DNA from 4 places in the Streptomyces sp. Ag109_O5-10 genome. Region 1 is predicted to be linked to each of the others. Evidence: riboswitches for the same ligand, from Rfam matches in the RefSeq annotation. Region 1 holds a riboswitch; each other region holds the start of a gene.
What was found. A riboswitch is a leader RNA that binds a small molecule or an ion and turns the genes downstream of it on or off. The one in region 1 is predicted to bind cyclic di-AMP.
Positions count from the first base shown of each region.

Region 1 (2,142 bases):
GCGGTGGACAGGAGCGCCAAGGGGCGCCGGCGGGAGACCGGGGACGCGTGGCGGCAGGCGGGCGCCGTGGTGTGTGCGGGCCGGCGGAGGGAAGCGGGTGGGGGCGCCCGAGGAGTGACGGGCGCCCCGCGGGGTCAGGCCGGGCGCACCACGCTGTGGATGATCGACTCGCCGCCGTAGTAGACGGACTCCTCCCGGACGTAGGCGCCGGGCTTCGGGGCGTGGATCATCATGCCGTTGCCGATGTAGATGCCGACGTGGCTGACGTCGTCGTAGAAGAAGACCAGGTCGCCGGGGCGGGCGTCGGCGAGGGAGACGGTGGTGCCGGCGTTCACCTGGTCGTAGGTGGTGCGCGGCAGGGAGACGCCCGCGGCCTTCCAGGCGGCCTGGGAGAGTCCGGAGCAGTCGTATGAGCCGGGGCCGGTGGCACCCCAGACGTAGGGCTTGCCGATCTGCGCGCGGGCGAAGGCGATCGCCTTGGCGGCCTTCGTGGCGTAGGCGGAGTCCGTGCCGGAGTCCGAGCCGGAGCCCGAACCGGAAGCGGAGCCGCCCGAGGCCGACGGGGACGACGAGGCCTCCTGGCCGGCTGCCGCGGACTGCTGCCTCGCCAGCTCCGCCGCCTTGCGGGCCGCCGCCTCCCGCTGCCGCCTCTCGATCGCCGCCAGCCGGGCCTTCTCCGCGGCCGTCAGCCGCGAGAGCAGCTCCCGCGCGGAGGCCAGCTTCGTCTGCACGGTCGCCTTGGCGGCTTTGAGGTCGTCCTGCGTCCCGGTGAGCGACTCGAGGCTCTCGGTGGCCTCCTGCCGCTTCTTCATGGTCGCGGACTGCTGGGTGACGTAGTCGTCGACCGCGCCCTTCTGGCGCGAGGTGAGGCGGCTCATCAGCTGGTCCTGGTCGAAGTAGCCCTGGGGGCTGTCCGCGAGCAGGAAGGTCGCCGTGTCGGGAACGCTCGCCCCGGTCCGGTACTGGGCCGCGGCGAACGAACCCAGTTCCGCACGTGCCTTGTTGAGCCGTTCGGCGCGTCTGGCGACGTCGTCCAGCAGGGCGTCGACCTGTTTGCGCTGCCTGCCGGTGCGCTCCTTGGCCGCGTTGTACCTCTCGGTCGCCGACTCCGCCTGCCGGTAGAGGGCGTCGACCTTCTTCTCGACCTCCTCCAGGCTCGGCTTGCCGTCCTCTGCGGGCGCGGCCTCGGCCGACTGGGAGAACAGGGCCACGGAGGTGAGGGCCGCGGTGGCCAGCGCGGGGGTGCGTATGCCTGCCGCGCGCGCTCCTGACGGCCGGGACTTGCGGTGCGACGCCAACGGGGGGCGACTCCTTCCGGTGTTCCGCCTACCGAGTTAGCTGTCGGGTTCGGGCGGGTGGTTCGGAAGGGTTGCCCTACGGTCCGCTCCCAGGGAGGGGAGTCGGGACCGATTCACCCCGGGATCGGTGTGGGTCCCCGGCTCCGGATGCGCGGTGGCGCCCCGGACTCGGCGGAGGCCGTGCGGCCCGGCGACGTTCGCCGGTGGGGGTCGTACGGCCCGCCCGGCACGCTAGCCAACTCGTGTGGTCTCTGTGAAGTTTGATGTGCGATATGCCCGATACATTTTCGTGACCTCAACGTTGTGCTCTGTTCGGGCGGGGCGATCCGAGAGGTTATGGGCGACTTGCCCGGGTAGGTCCAAAGGTCCCGGCGGGAGGGATCCGAAGGTCCGGGGTGGGCGTCGGTGGCTGCGGGGCGCGCGTCCACCTGCTGTGACGGAGGGGATCCGTTCGGTCACGGGGGCGAGTTTTCGGGGCGGCGGCCGGTTGTCGGTGGCGCGCCCTAGACTCGGAGAGCGATGAGCAGCCTCTTTGACGACAGCTTCCTGGCGAGCCTCCAGGCCCCCCGCGGCCACGACGAGGAACCCCCGCCGCCGCCCGAGGACGAGCACGCTCCGGAGCCGGTTCCGGACGATCTGTTCGGCGGGAAGTTCGACGTGCCCCCGGACCGGGACGTCTACTACCGCGACGGTGCCGCCCGCCCGGCCCTGGACCCGGCCGCACTCCTGGAGGGGCTGAACGACAACCAGCGGGCGGCCGTCGTGCACGCCGGATCCCCGCTGCTCATCGTGGCCGGTGCCGGTTCCGGCAAGACGCGCGTGCTCACCCACCGCATCGCGCACC
Region 1 is NZ_FNTQ01000001.1:3,667,842-3,669,983, reverse strand. It holds gene BLW82_RS16735 (C40 family peptidase) at 135-1,298, opposite strand; cyclic di-AMP (ydaO/yuaA leader) riboswitch at 1,307-1,482, opposite strand; gene pcrA (DNA helicase PcrA) at 1,818-2,142, shown strand, end outside.

Region 2 (2,142 bases), 1.8 Mb from region 1:
CGGACGCCATGGACTCCGGGAGTGACTCCGCCACTCCCTCTCCGGGTGCAAGCGTCGGGGGTGACTCCAAGACCGACCCTTCCGGCAAATCCAGCACGACGGACAAGTCGGAATCCGCCGACTCCGACTCCGACTCCGGCTCCGGCGCGTCGAAGGCCAGCGAGAGTCCCGTCGTCTCCGGGGCCGACCACTCGGACAAATCGTGGCAGACCGGCGGGTCTTGGAGTCTGGTCGACACGGGAGCCCTCAGTGGCGGCGGCAAGCACCGCGGCGGCTCGGCGGACGAAAACGTGACAAACGGTCAGGCTGCCGCATCCTCCGGCCGGCACGCCTCCGGTGGCGGCGGCACCTACACCGTCCGTGACGGCGACACTCTGGCCTCCATCGCCGACTCCCTTGATCTCGACGGCGGATGGCGTGCGCTCTACGACGCCAACAAGGCCGACATCGGCTCCGACGCGAATGCCATCACCCCCGGTCAGACCCTGAAACTCGGCACCGAATAGGACGAAACGCGGCGGGAGTTGACAACCCGCTTCGAGTTGAATGTCCGTTTTGGTGAAAGTGTGGGATGAGTCTCAGAAGCCCTGATCATCTTTGAAATTCGCCTGACGGCCTGTCTACGGTCGAGGCCGCTCGTCACCACGAGCCCCGGCCGTCGCAACGCCGAGTCCTGCCAGCGGCCGTCCGGGAACAGTCGTCGCGTCATGCGCCGTAGGCAGGAGCGGGGGACCCAAGGTAAGTGCCGGGACCGGTGGTTGAGACCGCCGATCCGGCTCGGGGTGAAGCCGCGCACCGACACACGGGTGTGCGGCCGGGCAACTCAACCGGCCCGAACCCGACAGCTCACCTCGCAGGCGTCGGTGAGGGGATCGATCCATGCTGTTCTCGGGCAAGGGCAAGCACCGTCGTCCGTCCAAGGCCGTCCGCGCCATCGCTGTCGCCGGTGTCACCGGCGTCGCCGTCGCGGCCCCGCTGATGGCGGCCGGCAGCGCCTCCGCCGCCACCGCCTCCGAGTGGGACGCCGTCGCGCAGTGCGAGTCCGGCGGCAACTGGGCCATCAACACCGGCAACGGCTACTACGGCGGTCTGCAGTTCTCCGCCTCGACCTGGGCCGCGTACGGCGGCACTCAGTACGCCGCGCAGGCCAACCAGGCCACCAAGGCGCAGCAGATCCAGATCGCCGAGAAGGTCCTCGGCGCCCAGGGCAAGGGCGCCTGGCCGGTCTGCGGCACGGGCCTGTCCGGTGCCACCTACACCGGCGGCAGCGCCGGTTCCTCCAGCTCCTCGTCGAGCGGCAGCGCCGGCACGAGCACCCGCTCGACCGACACCCAGGCCGCCTCCCGCTCCGCCGAGCGCCCGGCCGCCAAGAAGACCGTCACCACCCCGACCGGCAAGAAGGTCAAGAAGGGCGACGGCGAGTACAAGGTCGTCAAGGGCGACACCCTCAGCTCGATCGCCGAGAAGCACAAGGTCAAGGGCGGCTGGCAGGCGCTGTTCAAGCTGAACAAGGACATCGTCGAGGACGCCGACTTCATCTACCCGGGCCAGCAGCTGCACCTGAAGTAGGGCACCTGACGCAGCCCGCCGGGCGGCCGCCGGAAGTACTGAGCGGTCCCCAGCCGAACCACAGCTCCCCCACAGCCGTGGTCCCCATAGTGGAGAGCATGTGAGGGCCACCCCCGTCCCCCACGGACCCCGCTCCGGTGCGTTTTCCCCCGAACGCACCGGAGCGGGGTTTCTTTTTGCCCCCGCCGCGCCGCCGCCCCACCGTCCGGCGTCCCGTCGTCCCCCTCTTGACCCGCTCTTCTCCCGTTCTTCATCGGGACCCCCTTTGTTCCGCGCATGAACAATGAGTACCGTCTGTGTGTCCACGGGCCGGTCGGTCGTGCCGGCCGACGGCCCCGGGACGGTTAGGCTCTAGTCGCAAGGCTGAGCAAGGGCCGACGAGGCCCGCGTGCGCCCCGCACAACCAGCGTCACATCCCAAGAAGGAGATGCTCGTGCCGTCCATCGACGTCGTCGTAGCCCGGGAAATCCTGGACTCCCGAGGCAACCCCACGGTCGAGGTCGAGGTCGGCCTCGACGACGGCAGCACGGGTCGTGCCGCCGTCCCGTCCGGCGCCTCCACCGGTGCCTTCGA
Region 2 is NZ_FNTQ01000001.1:5,507,028-5,509,169, forward strand. It holds gene BLW82_RS25255 (LysM peptidoglycan-binding domain-containing protein) at 1-506, shown strand, start outside; cyclic di-AMP (ydaO/yuaA leader) riboswitch at 701-875, shown strand; gene BLW82_RS25260 (LysM peptidoglycan-binding domain-containing protein) at 880-1,569, shown strand; gene eno (phosphopyruvate hydratase) at 1,997-2,142, shown strand, end outside.
Region 2: linked by a shared signal. The riboswitch ahead of BLW82_RS25260 (LysM peptidoglycan-binding domain-containing protein) and the one ahead of BLW82_RS16735 (C40 family peptidase) in region 1 are both predicted to bind cyclic di-AMP.

Region 3 (2,142 bases), 1.3 Mb from region 1:
CGTCCGCGGCAAGGGGATGGGCGCGGTCGCCGTCGTCGCCGTGGTCATCGGCGCCTTCCGGGAGGCCGCCGAGCAGGAGGCCACGCTGGAGGCGGTGGCCGGCCGGCTGGAGCGGGCGCTGGCCCGCGAGGGCGCCCGGCGCGGCGGCGCCGACGCCCACGAGGGGTTCACCACCGCCGTACTCGCCGAACTCCCGCACGGCGACGGCACGCTCCGGCTCGTCAACCGTGGTCATCCGCCACCCCTGCTGCTGCACGGCGACGGCGAGGTGCGCCCGATACGGGCGCCGGAGGCCGCGCTGCCGCTCGGGCTGGGCGAGCTGGAGGCGTGGCCCGACCGGGCGGCCGAGCACGCGTTCCCGAGTGGGGCCACGCTGCTGTTGCACACCGACGGCCTCTCCGAGGCGCGGGACGCGCACGGCCGCTTCTACGATCCGCAGCGGCGGCTGACCGGCCGCGCCGCCACCGCCCCCGGCGCCCTGGTGGCCCGGCTCGCGGCCGAGGTGCGCCGGCACACCGGGGGCGCCATGACCGACGACATGGCGCTGCTCGCGGTACGGCGGCCCTGAACGGCGGGCGGTCACGGTCGGTGTCCGGACGACCGCCCTGCGCATGACAACTGAGTCACCATCAAAACCTGTGTGACTCCTGAGCTGAGCAGCGCGCACCGTCGACTCGACCGGTTTCGACCGGTCATGGCAGGTAAGTCCGAGCTTTGAAAGCTTAATGATCAAGACGAACTGCTTGGAATCTGATAGCCGGGTCTATTAACGTTCGATAACGCAGCGCGGTCGTCCCAGCCGTCACCCGCGACGGCTCCGTGCGCACGCGCCGAATCCCGCAAGGGAACCGGGGAACCACCACCTTGGGGTGAATCGCACGGCTACCGCCGGGTACGAAACGGCCGGTATACGCGCGTAGGAGACCTTCCCGCTCCGAACCCGTCAGCTAACCCGGTAGGCAGCGGAAGGAAAGGAGTGCGCCCGCGTGGCGTCCAACCCGCCTGCTCCGACAGCCCCGTTCGTGCCCAGCCAGCGCCGGCCCGAGACCTTCGCCTACGGCGGCTACCGCACCGACGAGGGCCCCTTCGAGGAGTGGAACCCCACCGAGGAGTCCCTCTCCGCGGCCCGCGGCCGGCACCGGGTCGCCAAGCAGAAGGGCGGCGGCCTCGCCCGCAGCTCCACGGTTCTCGGCGTCGGCGTCATAGCCGCCGTCGGCGCGGGCGGCATGGCCAGCGCCAACACCGGCAAGCCGCCGGTCTCCATCTCGCTGCCCGACCTGCCCTCCTCCGTCGACGCCCTGCTCGGCGAGGGCAGCGGCCACCAGGCCACCCAGACCGCGCTCAGCAGCGTCACGACGACGAGCGCCACCGACGCGGACTCCTCCTCGTCCGACGCCGGCGAGGCGCTGCGCAGCCGGATCATCGCCCAGGCCGCGCAGCAGCAGAACCAGCTCGACACCAAGGCCAGCGCCAAGGCCGTCGCCGCCGCCGACAGGGCGGTCGCGGACGCCGAGGCCCAGGCGGAGAAGGCTGCCGCCGCCAAGGCCGCCGACGCCAAGGAGAAGGCCGAGGCCTCCGCGAAGCAGAAGGCCGAGCAGGCCCGCCTCGCCGCGCTGGCCAAGCAGTACACGCTGCCCGTCGTCTCGTACACGATCACCGGCACCTTCGGCCAGGCCGGCTCCATGTGGGCCTCCGGCTACCACACCGGCCTCGACTTCGCCGCGCCCACCGGCACGCTGATCAAGGCCGTGCACAGCGGCACGGTCACCGAGGCGGGCTGGGCCGGCTCCTACGGCTACCGCACGATCATCACCCTCGACGACGGCACCGAGCTGTGGTTCTGCCACCAGTCCTCGATCGGCGTCAAGGTCGGCCAGAAGGTCGCCACCGGCGACGTCATCGGCCGGGTGGGCGCCACCGGCAACGTGACCGGCCCGCACCTCCACCTGGAGGTCCACCCGAACGGCCAGGCCACCGCCATCGACCCCATGACCTGGCTGCGCGGCAAGGGCCTCAACCCCTGACCCCGGCCCGGAACGCACCGACCGGCTCCCGGCGGCCCTGACGACAACCCCCGGCGTCAGGGCCGCCGGCGTGCCGACCGCGGATTCCGCTTTTACGAGACCTTCGTAATCGACAGGG
Region 3 is NZ_FNTQ01000001.1:4,933,554-4,935,695, forward strand. It holds gene BLW82_RS22610 (PP2C family protein-serine/threonine phosphatase) at 1-568, shown strand, start outside; cyclic di-AMP (ydaO/yuaA leader) riboswitch at 819-979, shown strand; gene BLW82_RS22615 (M23 family metallopeptidase) at 987-2,024, shown strand.
Region 3: linked by a shared signal. The riboswitch ahead of BLW82_RS22615 (M23 family metallopeptidase) and the one ahead of BLW82_RS16735 (C40 family peptidase) in region 1 are both predicted to bind cyclic di-AMP.

Region 4 (2,142 bases), 1.2 Mb from region 1:
CAGCTGCTCATCGGCCGCGTCGGCCCCGACCGGCACGACCGGGTCTGGCCCGCCCAGGTGCTCGGCACCTACTGCCTGGGCGGCACCCTCACCTCCCGCCTGGACCGCGTCCTGCGCGAGGAGAAGGGCTACACCTACGGCGTCCGTTCCTTCGGGCAGGTCCTGCGGTCCGCCCCCGACGGCACCGGCGCCTCGATGCTCGCCATCAGCGGCTCCGTGGACACCCCGAACACCGGCCCGGCCCTGTCGGACCTGTGGACGGTGCTGCGCACGCTCGCGGCCGGGGGCCTCACGGACGCCGAGCGTGACGTGGCCGTGCAGAACCTCGTCGGGGTGGCGCCGCTCAAGTACGAGACGGCGGCGGCCGTCGCGGGCACCCTGGCCGACCAGGTCGAGCAGTACCTGCCCGACGACTTCCAGGCCACGCTGTACCGGCAACTGGCCGCTACCGGCACCGTGGAGGCCACCGCGGCGGTCGTGAACGCCTTCCCGGTGGACCGTCTGGTGACGGTCCTCGTCGGGGACGCGGCGCAGATCAAGGAGCCCGTGGAGGCGCTCGGGATCGGCGAAGTCACGGTCGTCGCCGCCGAGTAGCGGCACGCGCGCGTGCGGAGCCCTGGTGACCACCCGGTCACCAGGGCTCTGGAATGTCCGAATTGGGGCGGAGGTTGCCTGTCTGCCCTGTGGGATGCGCGACAAAAACGGTGATCCGTTTGAGCATTGAAGGCAGGCCCTCGTAGGTTCTTCCGGGCTGTCCGTCAGGCATCGCGCCGCGTCCGCGGCACCGGACAGCCATCGCCGAGTCCCCGTACGGCGCGAGCCAGGGGAGCCGGGGACCCACGCAGTCCCTGGGGTGAATCGGGCGCCCGCGCGTGTCGCGAGGGGGCCCGTAGGAGACCTTCCTGCTCCGAACCCGTCAGCTAACCCGGTAGGCGAGAGGGAAGGAAAGGACCAGCCTCTACATGGCGTTCATGTGCGCCTCCGGGAAGCACCGTCGTCCCGGCCGGGTGAAGCGCACCACCGCGCAGGCCGCCGGTATCGCGGCCCTCACCACCACGGGTGTCATCGGCACCGTCTCCGCCGCCCCGGCGCTCGCCGCCGAGAACTCCGTGGAGCAGACCGGCCTCACCCCGGTCATCACGATCAGCGACTCCGTCGCCGAGCAGATCGACGCCCAGGCCGCCGCCCAGAAGGCGGTCGCCGAGCGCAAGGCGGCCGAGGAGGCCGCCCGGAAGAAGGCCGCGGAGCAGGCCGAGAAGGAGCGCGCGGCCAAGGCACGCGCCGCCCGCGAGGCCGAGCGCAAGCGCCTCAACACCTTCGTCGCGCCGATCAGCGACTCCTACGTCTCCACCGGCTACAAGACCGGCGGCTCCCTGTGGTCCTCCGGCGCCCACACCGGTATCGACTTCCACGCCGCGAGCGGCACGGCCGTGCACGCGGTCGGCACCGGCACGGTCGTCTCCACCGGCTGGGGCGGGGCGTACGGCAACGAGATCGTCATCAAGATGGCCGACGGCATGTACACCCAGTACGGTCACCTCTCGTCCATCGGCGTCTCGGTGGGGCAGCAGGTCACCCCGGGCCAGCAGATCGGCCTCTCCGGTGCGACCGGCAACACGACCGGTCCCCACCTCCACTTCGAGGCCCGCACGACCCCCGAGTACGGCTCCGACGTCGACCCGGTCGCCTACCTCCGCAAGCACGGCGTCAGCGTCTGACGGAGGCGTCGCGCCGAGGCCGACGTGGTTGCGCCGTGTGCGAGGGGTACGGGTGCGTCGTGGGTGCTCGCGAGGGTCCCCGCGCCCCTTGCAGGGGCGTCACGCACAGCGCCCCTTCAGGGGCGCGGGGAACCGCGCGAGCAACCCCCCAGCGCGCCGGCAGTCGACCACCGAGGCGAACCGGGGAGAGCACTGCGGAAGCAACCCGTGAGATCTTCCGGAGCCCCGGCCATGTGCCGGGGCTTTCGTCGTTTTCGTGCCACTCCTGTCCAAAATATATCCCTGGATTCCGGCCCCCCTTCGGAAATTCCCGCTCATTGCAATAGAGTCACGGAACGGACGCCACTCGGCGGCGTTTCAGTGGGATTAAGGCGGAGGTCGGACATGCGTATTCCGGCGCACTCGGTATGCACGGCGATCCGGG
Region 4 is NZ_FNTQ01000001.1:2,441,460-2,443,601, reverse strand. It holds gene BLW82_RS11220 (M16 family metallopeptidase) at 1-594, shown strand, start outside; cyclic di-AMP (ydaO/yuaA leader) riboswitch at 787-950, shown strand; gene BLW82_RS11215 (M23 family metallopeptidase) at 963-1,718, shown strand; gene BLW82_RS11210 (GntR family transcriptional regulator) at 2,103-2,142, shown strand, end outside.
Region 4: linked by a shared signal. The riboswitch ahead of BLW82_RS11215 (M23 family metallopeptidase) and the one ahead of BLW82_RS16735 (C40 family peptidase) in region 1 are both predicted to bind cyclic di-AMP.